Regions from separate parts of the Streptomyces sp. NPDC093252 genome, predicted to be linked through region 3. Evidence: riboswitches for the same ligand, from Rfam matches in the RefSeq annotation. Region 3 holds a riboswitch; each other region holds the start of a gene.

Region 1 (5,624 bases), on a different contig from region 3:
ACCAGGCCGACGACCAGACCGTCGACAACATCAAGATCGGTGTGAAGCTGGCGCTGCTGGTGGTCATCCTCGGGCTGGTCTATGTCAAGCGCGACGACGAGAAGGTGGACAAGGGGCTGTTCGGCCTGGTGGGGCTGCTGACCACGGCGAACATCTTCATCGCGGTGCTCTGGACGTAGAGGGCGACGCCGAGGGCTGCGTCAGGGGCGCGGCAACCCCGAACCCCGTGTCAGGGGCTCCCCTCGGGGGCGCGCGGCGCACGCCACGCGCCCTCCACCGCCACCCCCGCCACCACCAGCCAGGCCGCCACCGCGACCCAGAGCAGCACCTCGGCCGGGGTCCGCAGCCAGGAGACATCCATCGCGGTCCCGACCGACAGCATCGCTGTCGCCGTCACGCCCATGGAGAAGACGGTGGCCCAGCGCCGTACGTCGTGGCCCGGCCGGGGGCGGGCCGCCTCCGCCGCCAGCAGGATGGCGTACAGGGCCAGGCCGAGCGTGAGCAGTGCCCCGGTGACGTTCCGCAGCACCCCGCGGTCGTCGGCGTTCCAGAGATACAGCGCCGGGCTGTCGGCGGCGATCAGCCCGGAGCCCGCCAGCGCCGAGAGGGCGAGCGCGCCGGCCGCCAGCCAGTGGTCACCGGCCCCGTCCCGGATCTGCCGGAAGTCGAACCGCGTCAGCGCGAAGGCGCAGAGGACCAGTCCCAGCCAGAACAGCACCATCGCGGCGTGTCCGAGCCAGGCCGCCCCCTCCGCCTTCGCCAGGGTCCCGCCGAGCACCGCGAGCCCCTCGGTGGCGACACAGCCCAGGAACACCGCGCCCGGCATCCGCGCCCGCCAGTGCGTCACGCCGATCACGAGCACCACCGGCCACAGCAGCGCGGCGGCGGCCAGCAGGGCTTCGGCGAGGGGCTGCCAGTTCTGCGCGGCCAGCCGGGTGCCGAGGACGGTGGTCGCGGCGACGGCGGTGAGCGCGGCGGGTGCGGCGGACGCGACAGGCTCGGCGGGCGTACCGGCCTCCCGCGGGCTGCTCTGACGGTCGCCCAGGAGCCGGGCAGCGTAGGGACGGCCGCCCAGGAGCCGTGCCGCGAAGTCCGCGACCAGGGCCAGCCAGGCGATCCCGGTCACCGCCAGCAGGATCCCGGACAGGACGTCGTATCCGGCCAGGCGCAGGCCGATCGACATGGTGCCGGTCGCCAGCACGGCGGCCCCGGTCGCCGGTGGGCGCTGCGCCCACCAGGCGCGGAGGGAAGGGGTGCCGGTGCCGGACATGGGGCGATCGTAAGGAGCGCGCCGCCCGGGACGACGGGGGCGCGCACGGGGGCGGACGGAAAGGGGTAAATCGGTACTAGCCGGATAGGGGGCGGACGTGCTCGGCAGCCATCCGCGGCCGATGAGTGCCCGCCCGTCCCGCCCTCGCAGTAACGGGCCCGCCCAGCCCTCGCAGTAACGGCCTCCTATGGGCCCCACAAGGGGGCGTGCACCCTGCGACACGCGCCCCCGGCGCTCGACCGCCCCCAGGGCCGGTTCACTACCTCACGCCCCCCGACCCGGCCCAGGTCCGACCCCGAGCCGACCCGCCCCCCTCAAGCTCGACCCCGACCCGACCCCGGTCAAGCCCGATCCCGGCCGACCCCATCCCGGCCAACCCGATCCCGCTCAAGCCCCTCAGGCGGGCCGCACCACGCTGTGGATGGACGACTCACCGTCGTAGAAGATCGACTCCTCGCGGACATACGCCCCCGGCTTCGGGGCGTGGATCATCATGCCGTTGCCGATGTAGAGGCCGACATGGGTGACGTCGTCGTAGAAGAAGACCAGGTCACCGGGTTGGGCGGCGGAGACGGTGACCGTGGTTCCGGCGTTGACCTGGTCGTAGGTGACCCGGGGGAGGGTGACGCCGGCGGCCTTCCAGGCGGCCTGGGTGAGGCCGGAGCAGTCGTAGGAGCCGGGGCCGGTGGCGCCCCAGACGTACGGTTTGCCGATCTGGGCGCGGGCGAACCCGATCGCCTTCTCGGCCTTGGTGGCGTAGGACGGGTCCGTGGCGGGGGAGCCTGAGCCGGTCGAGCCGGAGTCCGAGCCCGGGGTGCCGGAGGAGCCGCTCTGCTCCTCGTTCTGCCGCTCCGCCGCCGCGGCGGCCTCCCGGCGGCGTTCCTCCTCCTCGGCCCGCTGCTGGCGTGCCAGTTCCTCGGCCTCGCGCTCGGCCTCCGCCCGCTTCTCCCGCTCGATCTCGGCGAGCCGGGCCTTCTCCTCGGCGGTCAGCTCGGAGAGCAGCTCGCGCGCGTCCGCCAGCTTCTGCTGGACCGTGGCCTTGGCCGTCCGGAGGTCGTCCTGGGCGTCGGCCAGCGTCTCCAGGCTCTCGCCGGCGTCCTGGCGCTTCTCCATGGTCTCGGACTGCTGGGCGAAGTAGTCGTCGACCGCGGTCTTCTGGCGCTCGGTGAGCCGGCCCATCAACTGGGTCTGGTCGAAGTAGTCCTGCGGCGAGTCGGCCAGCAGCAGGCTCGCGGTGCTGGGGGCGGCGGCCCCGGTGCGGTACTGGGCCGCGGCGTAGGAACCCAGCTCCTCGCGCGCGTCGTTCAGCTTCTGGGTGCGCTGCGCGACATCGTCCATCAGGGTGTCGAGCAGCTTGCGCTGCTTGCCGGTCTTCTCTTTCGCGGCGTTGTACTTCTCCGTCGCCGATTCGGCCTGACGGTAGAGGTCGTCGACCTTCTTCTCGACCTCCTCCAGACTCGGCTTGTCGTCCGCGGGCGCGGCGGTGGCCGTCTGCGAGAGCAGGGCTACGGAGGTCAGGGCGGCGGTGGCGAGGACGGGGGTGCGTATTCCGGCCAGGCGCGTGCCCGTGGGGTGGGACTTGCGGTGCGACGCCAAGGAGGCGACTCCTTCCATGGGCCGCCTACCGGGTTAGCTGTCGGGTTCGGGCGGGTGCTTCGGAAGGGTTGCCCTACGGTCCGCTCCCGGGACGGAAGTCGGGACCGATTCACCCCAGGTGTCGGTGGGTCCCCGGCTCCGGCCGCCCAGGGGGCTCGCCGGACTCGACGGAGGCCGGACGGCCCGGCGACGTTCGCCGGTGGGGGTCGTTCGGCCTGCCCGGAACCGTAGCCAACTGGTGTGGCGCCTGTGAAGGTTGGTGGGCGTTATGCCCGATACATTTTCGTGACCTTTCCGTCCGGCGGCCCTCGCGGTCCGCCCCGCACCCCCTCCCACCGCGCCCCGCTCAAGATCCGCCACCCTGCGTCACCGGGCGGGAGGAGGGGCGAGGAGCGGGAAAGGAGCGGGACGGCCCCGGGTTGTCAGTGGGGCGGCCTAGACTCGGAGAGCGATGAGCAGCCTCTTTGACGACAGCTTCCTGGCGGACCTCCGAAGCCCCCGCGGGCACGAGGAGGAGCCCCCGCCTCCCCCCGAGGACGAGCACGCGCCGGAGCCGGTTCCGGACGATCTGTTCGGCGGGAAGTTCGACGCGCCCCCGGACCGGGACGCGTACTACCGGGACGGCGCCCCCCGCCCCGCCCTCGACCCGGCCGCGCTCCTGGAGGGGCTCAACGAGAACCAGCGCGCGGCGGTCGCCCACGCGGGCACCCCGCTGCTCATCGTGGCCGGTGCGGGCTCCGGCAAGACCCGGGTGCTCACCCACCGCATCGCCTATCTCCTCGCCGAGCGCGGTGTCCACCCCGGCCAGATCCTCGCGATCACCTTCACCAACAAGGCCGCCGGTGAGATGAAGGAGCGCGTCGAGCAGCTCGTCGGCCCGCGCGCGAACGCGATGTGGGTGATGACGTTCCACAGCGCCTGTGTGCGGATCCTGCGCCGCGAGTCCAAGAAGCTCGGCTTCACGTCGTCGTTCTCGATCTACGACGCGGCCGACTCCAAGCGGCTGATGGCCCTGGTCTGCCGCGATCTGGACCTCGACCCCAAGCGCTACCCGCCCAAGTCCTTCAGCGCCAAGATCAGCAACCTCAAGAACGAGCTGATCGACGAGGAGGACTTCGCCGCGCAGGCCACCGACGGTTTCGAGAAGACCCTCGCCCAGGCGTACGCCCTCTACCAGTCCCGGCTGCGCGAGGCCAACGCCCTCGACTTCGACGACCTGATCATGACCACGGTGAACCTGCTCCGCGCGTTCCCCGATGTCGCCGAGCACTACCGCCGCCGCTTCCGGCACGTCCTGGTGGACGAGTACCAGGACACCAACCACGCCCAGTACGCGCTGGTGCGCGAGCTGGTCGGCACCGGGGAGCGCGCCCCCGAGGACCTCGACGTACCGCCGGGCCCGGACGATCTGCCGCCCGCCGAGCTGTGCGTGGTGGGCGACGCCGACCAGTCGATCTACGCCTTCCGGGGCGCGACGATCCGCAACATCCTCCAGTTCGAGGAGGACTACCCGGACGCGACGACGATCCTGCTGGAGCAGAACTACCGCTCCACCCAGACGATCCTCACCGCCGCCAACGCGGTCATCGAGCGCAATGAGTCCCGCCGCCCCAAGAACCTGTGGACCAACGCGGGCGCGGGCGCGCGCATCACCGGCTATGTCGCCGACACCGAGCACGACGAGGCACAGTTCGTCGCCGACGAGATAGACCGTCTCACGGACGCGGGCGACGCCAAGGCGGGCGATGTCGCCGTCTTCTACCGGACGAACGCCCAGTCCCGTGTCTTCGAAGAGGTCTTCATCCGCGTCGGCCTGCCCTACAAGGTCGTCGGCGGCGTCCGCTTCTACGAGCGCAAGGAGGTCCGGGACGTTCTGGCCTATCTGCGGGTCCTCGCCAACCCGGAGGACTCGGTGCCGCTGCGCCGGATCCTCAACGTCCCCAAGCGCGGTATCGGCGACCGCGCGGAGGCCATGATCGACGCGCTCTCCCAGCGCGAGAGGATCAGCTTCCCGCAGGCCCTGAAGCGGGTGGACGAGGCGTACGGCATGGCCGCCCGCTCCACCAACGCCGTGAAGCGGTTCAACACGCTCATGGAGGACCTCCGGACGATCGTGGAGTCCGGCGTGGGCCCCGCCACGGTCCTGGAGGCCGTCCTCGAACGCACGGGCTATCTCGCGGAGTTGCAGGCGTCCACCGACCCGCAGGACGAGACCCGGATCGAGAACCTCCAGGAACTCGCGGCCGTCGCCCTGGAGTTCGAGCAGGAGCGCGCCGGGGGCGGGGAAGCGCCCGAGGCCCCGGCCCCGGGCGGCACGCTCGCCGACTTCCTGGAGCAGGTCGCCCTGGTCGCCGACTCCGACCAGATCCCGGACGAGGAGGACGGCGCCGGGGTCATCACGCTGATGACCCTGCACACCGCCAAGGGCCTGGAGTTCCCGGTCGTGTTCCTGACCGGCATGGAGGACGGCGTCTTCCCCCACATGCGCGCCCTCGGCCAGACCAAGGAGCTGGAGGAGGAGCGCCGCCTCGCCTATGTCGGCATCACCCGCGCGCGGGAGCGGCTCTACCTCACCCGCTCGGCGATGCGCAGCGCCTGGGGGCAGCCGTCGTACAACCCGCCCTCCCGCTTCCTGGAGGAGATCCCGCCGACGCATGTCGACTGGAAGCGCACGGGGGCGACGGCGGCTCCGGCCGGTCCGGTGTCGGGGGTAGCCGCGTCCCTGTCCTCGACCCGGTCCCGCTCGTCCGCGTCCGGC
Region 2 (5,624 bases), on a different contig from region 3:
CACGTCCGCCCGGCGACCGGCACCGTCGTGGTCGTCGGTGACCTGACCGGCGTCGACCTCGACACGCTGCTCGGCGACACACTGGGCGCCTGGACCGGCTCCTCGGCCGCGCCCCGGCCCGTGCCGCCGATCAGCGCCGACGACACCGGGCGGGTCGTCATCGTGGACCGCCCCGGAGCCGTCCAGACGCAGTTGCTGATCGGCCGCGTCGGCGCCGACCGGCACGACCGCGTATGGCCCGCCCAGGTGCTCGGCACGTACTGCCTGGGCGGCACCCTCACCTCCCGGCTGGACCGCGTCCTGCGCGAGGAGAAGGGCTACACCTACGGCGTCCGCGCCTTCGGGCAGGTCCTCAGGTCCGCGCCGGACGGCGCCGGGGCGTCCATGCTGGCCATCAGCGGCTCGATCGACACGCCGAACACCGGCCCGGCGCTGGACGACCTGTGGACCGTGCTGCGCACCCTGGCCGCGGAGGGGCTCACCGACGCCGAGCGGGACACCGCCGTGCAGAACCTCGTCGGCGTGGCGCCGCTCAAGTACGAGACCGCCGCGGCTGTCGCGAGCACCCTCGCCGACCAGGTCGAGCAGTATCTGCCCGACGACTTCCAGGCGACGCTGTATCAGCAGCTCGCCGCCACGGGCACGGTCGAGGCCACCGCGGCCGTCGTCAACGCCTTCCCGGTGGACCGCCTGGTGACGATCCTCGTCGGCGACGCCGCGCAGATCAAGGAGCCCGTGGAGGCCCTGGGCATCGGGCCGGTCACGGTGGTGGCCGCCGAGTAGCGCACGGCGGGCAGGCGCACCCGCGCGGGGCCCCGGCGACGGACGGATCGCGTCGCCGGGGCCCTTCCTTGTCCGGAACGCCGTGTCCCGAACACCTTGTCCGGAACATCTGGTCCGGAACATCTGGTCCGGAACATCCTGTTCGGAACGCGGCGTCCGGAACACCGTGCCCGAGGTGCCGTGCCGCCTGAAGGGCGGTACCCGTACGGGCCATTTCTGTACGGGTCGTGTCCGTACGGGTCGTGTCCGAAGTGCCGAGCCGGATGTGCCGTGCCGGATGTGCCGTGCCCGCAGCGCTATGTCCGGATTGCGGGAGAGGCTGCCTGTCTGCCCTGTGGCATGTGCAACAAAAACCCCGATCCGTTTGGGGATTGAAAGATCTCCCGCTTAGCGTCACCCAGGCTGTCCGTCAGGCAGTGCGCCGCGTCCGCGGCACCGGACAGTCATCGCCGAGTCCCCGTACGGCGCGAGCCAGGGGAGCCGGGGACCCAGGTCCCTGGGGTGAATCGGCCTCCCGCGCGCGTGCGTGCCGGGAAGCCGTAGGAGACCTTCCTGCTCCGAACCCGTCAGCTAACCCGGTAGGCGAGAGGGAAGGAAAGGACCAGCCACTCCATGGCGTTCACGCGCGCCACCGGGAAGCACCGGCGTCCCACCCCCACGCACCGCACCACCGCCCGCGCGGCGGGTGTCGCGGCGCTCACCACCACCGGAGTCGCCGGCACTCTGGCCGCCCCGGCGTTCGCCGCGGCCCCCGAGCAGACCGGCCTCACCCCCGTCGTCAGCATCGGCGAGGACGTCGCCGACCAGATCGACGCCCAGGCCGCCGCCCAGATGGAGGCCGCGCGGCAGAAGGCCCGGGACGACGCCCGCAAGAAGGCCGCCGAGGAGGCCCGCAAGCGCGCCGCCGAGGAGGCCGAGAGGCAGCGGGAGGCCGAGGAGCGCGCCGCCCGCGAGGCCGAGCGCAAGCGCCTCAACACCTTCGTGTCGCCGATACCCGGCTCCTATGTCTCCACCAGCTATCAGGCCGGCGGCGCCACCTGGTCCTCCGGCAGCCACACCGGCATCGACTTCCACGCCGGCACCGGCACCCCCGTCCACGCGGTCGGCTTCGGCACGGTCGTGGAGGCAGGCTGGGGCGGGGCGTACGGCAATCAAGTCGTGATCAAGATGAACGACGGTACATACACCCAGTACGGGCATCTGTCGTCCATCGGCGTGTCGGCCGGCGAGACGGTCGCGCCGGGGCAGCAGATCGGGCTCTCCGGTGCCACCGGCAATGTCACCGGCGCACACCTCCACTTCGAGGCCCGCACCAGCCCCGAGTACGGCTCCGACCTGGACCCGGTCGCCTACCTCCGCGCCCACGGCGTCGGCATCTGACCCACCGCGCCCCCGTCGAGTTCCCCCCACCGACAAGCCCCGGCCCCCAGGCCGGGGCTTTCGCCCTTTCAGGCACTCCCTGTCCAAAAAATATCCATGGAATCAGGGGCCCCGTCGGAAATTCCGTCCGATTGCAATAGAGTCACTGTTCCGACGTCAATCGGAGACGTTTCACGGGGATTAAGGCGGAGGTCGGTCATGCGTATTCCGGCGCACTCGGTGTGCACGGCGATCCGGGACGACATCATCGCCGGTGTCTACGAACGCGGCGGCCGGCTCACCGAGGAAGTCCTCGCCCGCCGGTACGGCGTCTCACGCGTCCCCGTCCGCGAGGCACTGCGCACCCTGGAGGCCGAGGGCTTCGTGGTGACCCGGCGGCACGCGGGCGCGTGCGTCGCCGAACCCAGCGAGCAGGAGGCTGCCGACCTGCTGGAGATGCGCGTGCTCCTGGAGCCCCTCGCCGCCTCCCGGGCCGCCCAGCGGCGCACGGAGGCCCATCTGAAGGTGCTGCGCGGCCTCGTCCGCCTCGGCCAGGAGCGGGCCCGCCGGGGCAGCAGCGACGATCTGCGCTCCCTGGGGAGCTGGTTCCACGAGACGCTGGCGCAGGCGTCCGGCAGCCCTTCCCTGGTCTCCATGCTCACCCAGCTCCGCCACAAGATCGCCTGGATGTACGCGGTGGAGGCGCCGTCCGCGCCCGCCGAGTCCTGGTCCGAGCACGGCGCCATCGTGGACGCGGTGGTACGCGGCGACGCGGAACGCGCGCGGGCGCTCACCGCGCTGCACGCCGAGCGCGCCACGTCCGCGTTCCGGCTGCGGTTCACCGCCGGCGGCGCGGAGCGTGTGAGGACTTCGCAACATGCCGTAAACATGTCGGGCCAGCGGCTTTAACAAAAGCGCCGTATACAAAGAAGAGAATATTCGGCGGCCGGGAATTTCGGCTGTCCTTTTCCGGTGTGCGGAGGGATTCTACTCGTCCGGCTCCGGTGTATTTCGGTGCGCTTGCGCATCCGGCCACCCAACAAACGCTTCGGCGCGCGCCGGGCGTTCAATTCGGCGTGCGATGGAGGGGAAACCAGGGGCGGGGAATTCGTCTGTCGGGGCGTCGGGGCGTCGGGGCGTCGGGGCGTCGGGGGCGTTGCTGGGGTGTTGCGGGGGTCTGCGTCGGGGTGTCGGGTGCGTACGCGGGTCCCTTGGGGCATCGATGGGGCCAACTCCAGCGGGTCGTGCGGAGGACGGAAGCAGCAAACCCCCGCCGGGGCACGCGGCATGCCCCTCCCCGGCCGCCGCCACTGAACGCCAACGCTTCCGGGCCGGCTCGGGCAGGGCGTCCAGGGCGAGCGATGCGGGCCCACCGAGACCCCCGAGGTGCGGGGGACGGCCTCGGCGAGACGCGAGGCACCCCCCGCGCGCAGGGCGGGCCAGGCAAGGCCGCCTCCGGGGCGCAAGGGCGCCCCTCCGGCGAGGCTTTCCGGCGACGACCGGGCGGCCCGGCCCCCGGGAAGACTCTCGGGCGACTCCACCCCCTCTCGCGCCCCCCAACGCAGAAGCCGCGCCCCCCGGTGCGGGGTGACGCGGCTCCATGTCCGAAGCGGCGATGCCGAACAGCAGGCGTGGCCCGCCCCGGCGGCTCAGACGGTCCCGGGAAGCTCCTCCAGCCCCTCCGCGACCAGCTTGGCCAGGCGGTCCAGGGCCGCGTCGGCGCCGTCGGCCTCGGAGGCCAGGACGACCTCCTCACCGCCCTTGGCGCCCAGGCCCAGAACGGCCAGCATGGAGGCCGCGTTGACGGGACTGCCGTCGGCCTTGGCGATCGTCACGGGAACCCCGGAGGCCGTGGCGGCCCGGACGAAGATGGAGGCGGGGCGGGCATGGAGGCCCTCGGCCCAGCCGACGTTGACGCGGCGCTCAGCCATGTGATGCTGCCCTTCAGTGTCTCAGGGTTGTCTAGACCAGTGTCCCATACGGTGGAGCGTGCCCCGATGAGGCCCGGACGAGGCCCACAGATGTCCCGGGACCACGGATGCCCCATGACCCGGGTGCTCTGTGGCCCGCCCCGTGCCTCTCCGGAGTGTCGCCGGACCGCTGCACCGATCCGGCGCACCCCCCTGCGTGTCCGAGTGTCCCCGCCATGGCAGACCCTTTCCGGCTCTTCTGGGCCCTTCCCGGACAGCCCCCTCCGGGCCCGCTCCGCCCACCCCGCACTGCCTCGGGCCGTTGTCACAGCCGAGCCGTACGCTGGGCCCATGCAGATCCCGGCGGACCCGCAGGACCGGCACGAGTACCCCGCCCACTGGGAGGCGGACGTGGTGCTGCGCGACGGCGGTACCGCGCGCGTCCGGCCCATCGTCGTCGATGACGCCGACCGCCTGGTCAGCTTCTACGAGCAGGTCTCCGACGAGTCGAAGTACTACCGCTTCTTCGCCCCGTATCCGAGGCTCTCCGCCAAGGACGTCCACCGCTTCACGCACCACGACTTCGTGGACCGGGTGGGGCTCGCGGCCACCATCGGCGGCGAGTTCATCGCCACCGTACGCTACGACCGCATCGGCCCCGACGGCATGCCCGCCTCCGCGCCCGCCGACGAGGCCGAGGTCGCCTTCCTGGTGCAGGACGCCCACCAGGGCCGCGGGGTCGCCTCCGCGCTCCTGGAGCACATCGCGGCCGTCGCCCGCGAGCGCGGCATCCGCCGCTTCGCCGCCGAAGTGCTGCCCGCCAACACCAAGATGATCAAGGTGTTCACGGACGCCGGATACACCCAGAAGCGCAGCTTCGAGGACGGTGTCGTGCGCCTGGAGTTCGATCTCGAACCCACCGACCGCTCGCTCGCGGTGCAACGCGCGCGGGAGCAGCGCGCCGAGGGCCGCTCCGTACGGCGGCTCCTGACGCCCGGCTCCGTCGCCGTGATCGGGGTCGGACGCGCGCCCGGGGGCGTCGGCCGCAGCGTCCTGGACAACATCCGCGCGGCGGGCTTCACCGGCCGGCTGCACGCCGTGAACCGTGCCTTTCCCGAGGGGGCGGCGGACATCGACGGGGTGCCCGCCCACCGCTCCGTGCGGGAGGTCGACGGGCCCGTGGACCTCGCCGTGCTCGCCGTCCCCGCGGGGCAGGTCCCCGAGGTCGTCGCGGAGTGCGGCGAACACGGCGTCCAGGGCCTGGTCGTGCTCTCCGCCGGGTACGCCGAGAGCGGCCCCGAGGGCAAGGACCGCCAGCGTGAACTCCTCCACCAGGTACGCGCGTACGGCATGCGGCTGATCGGGCCCAACGCCTTCGGCATCATCAACACCTCGCCCGAGGTCCGGCTGAACGCCTCCCTGGCGCCCGAGCTGCCCCGCCCCGGCCGTATCGGGCTGTTCGCCCAGTCCGGAGCCATCGGCATCGCCCTGCTGTCCCGGCTGGAGCGGCGCGGCGGCGGAGTCACCGGCATCACCGGCGTGTCGACCTTCGTCGCGTCCGGCAACCGCGCG
Region 3 (5,624 bases):
TTCGCCACCGACCCCTACCCCGCCTACGCCTGGCTGCGGGAGCACTCCCCTGTGCACCGCACCGAGCTGCCGAGCGGCGTGAGCGCCTGGCTGGTCACCCGGTACGGCGACGCCCGCCGGGCGCTGGCCGACCCGAGACTGTCGAAGAATCCGGGCCATCACGCCGAGGGCGCCGAAGGCAAGAACAGAACGGGCATCCCGGGCGAGCGCAGCGCCAACCTCATGACCCATCTGCTCAACATCGACCCGCCGGACCACACCCGGCTGCGGCGGCTGGTGTCCAAGGCGTTCACCCCGCGCCGGGTGGCCGAGTTCGCACCCCGGGTGCGTGAGCTGACCGACGACCTGATCGACCGCTTCGCGGAGAAGGGAACCGCGGACCTGATCCATGACTTCGCCTTCCCCCTGCCCATCTACGCGATCTGCGACCTGCTCGGCGTCCCGCGCGAGGACCAGGACGACTTCCGGGACTGGGCCGGGATGATGATCCGGCACGGCGGCGGCCCCAGGGGCGGGGTCGCGCGCTCGGTGAAGAAGATGCGCGGCTACCTCGCCGAGCTGATCCACCGCAAGCGCGCGGCGCTCCCCGACACCCCCGCACCCGGCGAGGACCTCATCTCCGGCCTGATTCGCGCCTCGGACCACGGGGAGCACCTCACGGAGAACGAGGCGGCGGCGATGGCGTTCATCCTGCTGTTCGCCGGTTTCGAGACGACCGTCAATCTCATCGGCAACGGCACCTACGCCCTGCTCACCCATGACGAGCAGCGCACCCGGTTCCGGCGCGCCCTGGCGGAGGGGGACACCGGGCTCCTCGAAACCGGGGTCGAGGAACTGCTGCGGTATGACGGGCCGGTCGAGCTGGCCACCTGGCGGTTCGCCACCGAGCCGCTGAGCCTCGGCGGTGAGCGCATCGCGGCGGGCGATCCGGTGCTCGTGGTGCTGGCGGCGGCGGACCGGGACCCGGCGCGGTTCGCCGACCCGGACACCCTCGACCTGGGCCGCCGGGACAACCCGCACCTCGGGTACGGGCACGGCATCCACTACTGCCTGGGCGCCCCGCTGGCCCGGCTGGAGGGGCAGACGGCGCTGGCGGCGCTGTTCACCCGCCTCCCGGACCTGCGTCTCGCGGTCGACCCGGCCGAACTGCGCTGGCGCGGCGGCCTCATCATGCGGGGGCTGCGGACCCTGCCGGTGGAGTTCTGACAGGCCCCCACCCGCCGGACATCAGGCCAGACCCCACCCGCCGGACATCAGACCAGACCCCACCCGCTCGGCAACCGACCAGACCCCACCCATCCAACAGACACCCGACGGCCCGCCTGACAGACAGTCACCCCACAGCCCCCTCAGACCCACAGACGGTCACTCAAAAGTTGACACTCCCTCATCTTTGTGATCTTCACGTGATCTACGCGGCATTAACTTGTGACAAGTCAACGATTGCGGCTACGTTCACCCCTCAGCGCGACGCGCGAGCATCACGCGACGCGCGGGTCACCGCTGTCTCGGGAAAGGTCCCCGCATGCTCTCCGGGAACGGTCGTCACCGTCGCCCCCGTCAGGCCCCGGCCATCCTGGTCGCTGCCGGAGTGACCGGTTCTGCCATCGCCCTTCCGCTGCTCGGCGCCGGAGGCGCGAGCGCCGCGAGCGGCACCACCTGGGACAAGGTCGCCGGGTGCGAGAGCGGCGGCGCCTGGAGCGCGGACACGGGCAACGGACGCTACGGCGGCCTCCAGTTGACCCAGGACGACTGGGAGGCGTACGGCGGGCTGGACTACGCGTCGAGCCCGGACCAGGCGAGCCGCTCGCAGCAGATCGCGGTGGCCGAGCGGATCCTCGCCGACCAGGGTGTCGGGGTCTGGCCCTCCTGCGGGCCGCTGCACGGGCTCGCGGAGGACAAGGAGCCGGCCGGGGTCGACACGGGGGTGGCCGGTGATCCCACGCCGGAGGCCACGGACGGCGGCGACGGTTCCCCCGGACTCACGGGCGGCCTGACCGACTCCTCCAGGTCCTCCGGAGCGTCCGGGCCGCAGACGGAGACCTCCGGGCCGGAGAACGGCACCAGTGACTCGTCCTGGGGCTCGGGCCCCTCCGGCACCACCGAGGGCGATGGAACCGGTACGCCGGAGTCCTCGCCCTCCGGCAGCCCTACCTCCCCCTCCTCCGACCCCTCCGGCTCGCCGGACGCCCCCTCCGTCGACTCCTCCACCTCGGCCTCTCCGGTCGAACCGCCCACCGAGTCCCCCTCCGGGTCGAACGGTGAGGAAACGGGCAACCTCGGGCAGGGTCTCGGCTCTTCGTTCCTGGTCGACACCAGCGACCTGCCCGAGGTCGACCCGACCCCCGGCACCGGCAAGCACCGCGGCGGCAGCGCCGACGAGAGCGGACTGGACGCGAGCGCCCCGGAGAAGGGCGCCAAGGGCGCCACCGAGACTCCGAACACCCTCTCGGGCAATTCAACTGATTCAACCAATTCAACTGATTCAACCGAATCGCCCGAATCATCCAGCGGCTCCGCGACCGGCGAAGGCTCGCAGCAGACGCCGGAGCCGGACGAGGCGGACGCGGTGGAGGAATCGGATGAACTGGGGGAATTGGGCGAAGTAAGGGCGGGGAATTCCGACCCGCGGGCCTCACGTGACGCAGGCGGCGACCGGGACGCGCTCGACCGGAGCTACACCGTCCGCTCCGGGGACACGCTCAGCTCCATCGCCGACTCGCTTGAGGTCGACGGCGGATGGCGCCAGGTCTACCGGCTGAACGAAGCGGTGCTCGACGGCGACCCGAACCACATCGTCCCCGGTCAGACGCTCACCGTCGGCGGCCAGTAGTTCCCGGACCGGGTGACTTCCATGCCCGCTCCAGGGTGGGAAGTGGGCCGGAAGTGACGGGAGTTCACGTCATGCTTCGCACCGAATGTCCGAGTTTGGCGAAAGTGTGGGATGAGTCTCAGAAGCCCTGATCGTCTTTGAAATTCCGGGAATCGCGTGTCTACGGTCAGGACCGCTCGCAAGCAGCGGGCCCCGAGGTCGCCACGCCGAATCCTGCCGGTGGCCGTACGGGAACAGTCGTCGCGCCAAGCGCCGTAGGCAGGAGCGGGGGACCCAAGGTAAGTGCCGGTGACGGAGGTTGAGGCGACTCGACCGGACGGATCCGGCTTGGGGTGAAGCCATGACGTACGGGATGAAAACCCCCGTACGGGACATGGCCGGGCAACTCAACCGGCCCGAACCCGACAGCTCACCTCGTAGGCGTCGGTGAGGGGATCTCCACATGCTGTTCTCCGGCAAGGGCAAGCACCGCCGTCCGTCCAAGGCCACCCGTGTCATCGCGCTCGCCGGTGTCACCGGCGCCGCCGTCGCCGCCCCGCTCGTCGCGGCGAGCAACGCCTCCGCCGCCACCGCGTCCGAGTGGGACGCCGTCGCCCAGTGCGAGTCGGGCGGCAACTGGGCCATCAACACCGGCAACGGCTACTTCGGCGGCCTCCAGTTCTCGGCCTCCACCTGGGCCGCGTTCGGTGGCACCCAGTATGCCGCCACCGCCGACCGCGCCACCAAGGCGCAGCAGATCGAGATCGCCGAGAAGGTCCTCGCGGGCCAGGGCAAGGGCGCCTGGCCGTCCTGCGGCGTGGGCCTGTCCAACACCCCCTACGGCGGCGGCGCGACCACCCCCGAGCCGGCTCCGGAGACCACCCCCGAGCCCGCCCCCGCCCAGCCCGAGCGCACCGAGCAGCCCAGTACCTCCCGCTCGCAGGAGCGCCCGGCCGCGTCCGGCGAGACCGTCACCACCCCGACCGGCGGAACCGTCGAGAAGGGCGACGGCGAGTACGAGGTCGTCTCCGGCGACACCCTCAGCTCCATCGCTGCCGAGCACGATGTCGCGGGCGGCTGGCAGCAGCTCTTCGAGCGGAACAAGGACATCGTCGACGACGCCGACCTGATCTTCCCGGGCCAGCAGCTCCACCTGAAGTAGCCCCCGGGGGAGTAGCCCCGCGCAGCCGCAGCCGCAGCCGCAGCCGCAGCCGCAGCCGCAGCCGCAGCCACGGCCACGGCTAAGCCGGGTCGGGCCGCCCCACCTCACGGCCCACCCACAGCCGGCCCACGCTCCCCCCACAGCCCCATCCCCCACCCTCGCCATAGGGCCCAATGAGCCCCAGTGAGCCCGGTGAGACCCGGCGGTGCCCGGTGAAACCCGGCGAGACCCCGTGGGGCCCCCGTCCCCACGGCCCGCCCCGCCCCGGTGCGTGAATCCCCCGTACGCACCGGGGCGGGGCCTTTCCACGCCGACGGCCAGACCGACGCCGACGCCCGGGCCGCCGGACACCGGGCCGCCGGACCCCCGGCCCCCGCGCCCCCGCACCCCCGCACCCCCGCACCCCCGCACCCCCGCACCCCCGGGCCCCGCACCCCCGGGCCCCGCACCCCCGGGCCCCGCACCCCCGAACCCCGGGGCCCCCGGACCACCGAAACCCCAAGCCCCCAAAACCCGCCCCCCGAACCCCCGTATTTGTTCCATTCAGAAACATTTTACGACCGGTTCCGTCCGAGGGGTGGGAGACCGGCTGGCCGATCCCCCCGGGACGGTTAGGCTCGTCTCGCAGAGCCACCGCGGTCCCGCACGGTCGCGTCCGGCGTCTGCGCCACCCGCGTCACATCCACGAAGGAGATGCTCGTGCCGTCCATCGACGTCGTCGTAGCCCGGGAAATCCTGGACTCCCGAGGCAACCCCACGGTCGAGGTCGAGGTCGGCCTCGACGACGGCAGCACGGGTCGTGCCGCCGTGCCCTCCGGCGCCTCCACCGGCGCCTTCGAAGCCATCGAGCTGCGCGACGGCGACCCCAACCGCTACCAGGGCAAGGGCGTAGAGAAGGCCGTCCTCGCGGTCATCGAGCAGATCGGCCCCGAGCTGGTCGGCTACGACGCCACCGAGCAGCGCCTGATCGACCAGGCGATGTTCGACCTGGACGCCACCGACAACAAGGGCTCGCTCGGCGCCAACGCCATCCTCGGCGTCTCCCTGGCCGTCGCCCACGCCGCCTCCGAGGCGTCCGACCTGCCCCTCTTCCGCTACCTGGGCGGTCCGAACGCGCACCTGCTGCCGGTGCCGATGATGAACATCCTGAACGGCGGGTCGCACGCCGACTCGAACGTGGACATCCAGGAGTTCATGATCGCCCCGATCGGCGCGGAGTCCTTCTCCGAGGCGCTGCGCTGGGGCACCGAGGTCTACCACACCCTCAAGAAGGTGCTGAAGACCAAGGGCCTGTCCACCGGCCTCGGCGACGAGGGCGGCTTCGCCCCGAACCTCGGCTCCAACCGCGAGGCCCTCGACCTCATCCTCGAAGCGGTCAAGCAGGCCGGGTACGTCCCCGGTGAGCAGATCGCCCTCGCGCTCGACGTGGCCGCCTCCGAGTTCTACAAGGACGGCAAGTACCTCTTCGAGGGCAAGGAGCGCTCCGCCGCCGAGATGACGGAGTACTACGAGGAACTGGCCGCCGCCTACCCGCTGGTCTCCATCGAGGACCCGCTGTTCGAGGACGACTGGGCGGGCTGGCAGGTGCTGACCGAGCGCCTCGGCGACAAGGTCCAGATCGTCGGCGACGACCTCTTCGTCACCAACCCG

The links. Region 3 has a riboswitch for cyclic di-AMP ahead of AB0O01_RS06395 (transglycosylase family protein). Riboswitches for the same ligand answer to the same signal wherever they lie in the genome.
Region 1: it holds a riboswitch for cyclic di-AMP, as region 3 does, so the genes downstream of both, AB0O01_RS12400 (NlpC/P60 family protein) here and AB0O01_RS06395 (transglycosylase family protein) in region 3, are expected to answer to the same signal.
Region 2: it holds a riboswitch for cyclic di-AMP, as region 3 does, so the genes downstream of both, AB0O01_RS35595 (M23 family metallopeptidase) here and AB0O01_RS06395 (transglycosylase family protein) in region 3, are expected to answer to the same signal.

The regions. Positions count from the first base shown of each region.
Region 1 is NZ_JBFBEM010000005.1:188,448-194,071, reverse strand. Features, by position in the region: gene AB0O01_RS12410 (hypothetical protein) at 1-179, shown strand, start outside; gene AB0O01_RS12405 (hypothetical protein) at 230-1,270, opposite strand; gene AB0O01_RS12400 (NlpC/P60 family protein) at 1,667-2,866, opposite strand; cyclic di-AMP (ydaO/yuaA leader) riboswitch at 2,873-3,046, opposite strand; gene pcrA (DNA helicase PcrA) at 3,318-5,624, shown strand, end outside.
Region 2 is NZ_JBFBEM010000026.1:6,509-12,132, forward strand. Features, by position in the region: gene AB0O01_RS35590 (pitrilysin family protein) at 1-783, shown strand, start outside; cyclic di-AMP (ydaO/yuaA leader) riboswitch at 1,221-1,383, shown strand; gene AB0O01_RS35595 (M23 family metallopeptidase) at 1,396-2,163, shown strand; gene AB0O01_RS35600 (GntR family transcriptional regulator) at 2,362-3,051, shown strand; gene AB0O01_RS35605 (HPr family phosphocarrier protein) at 3,792-4,073, opposite strand; gene AB0O01_RS35610 (GNAT family N-acetyltransferase) at 4,404-5,624, shown strand, end outside.
Region 3 is NZ_JBFBEM010000003.1:98,066-103,689, reverse strand. Features, by position in the region: gene AB0O01_RS06405 (cytochrome P450) at 1-1,206, shown strand, start outside; gene AB0O01_RS06400 (transglycosylase family protein) at 1,592-2,833, shown strand; cyclic di-AMP (ydaO/yuaA leader) riboswitch at 3,067-3,271, shown strand; gene AB0O01_RS06395 (transglycosylase family protein) at 3,276-3,974, shown strand; gene eno (phosphopyruvate hydratase) at 4,668-5,624, shown strand, end outside.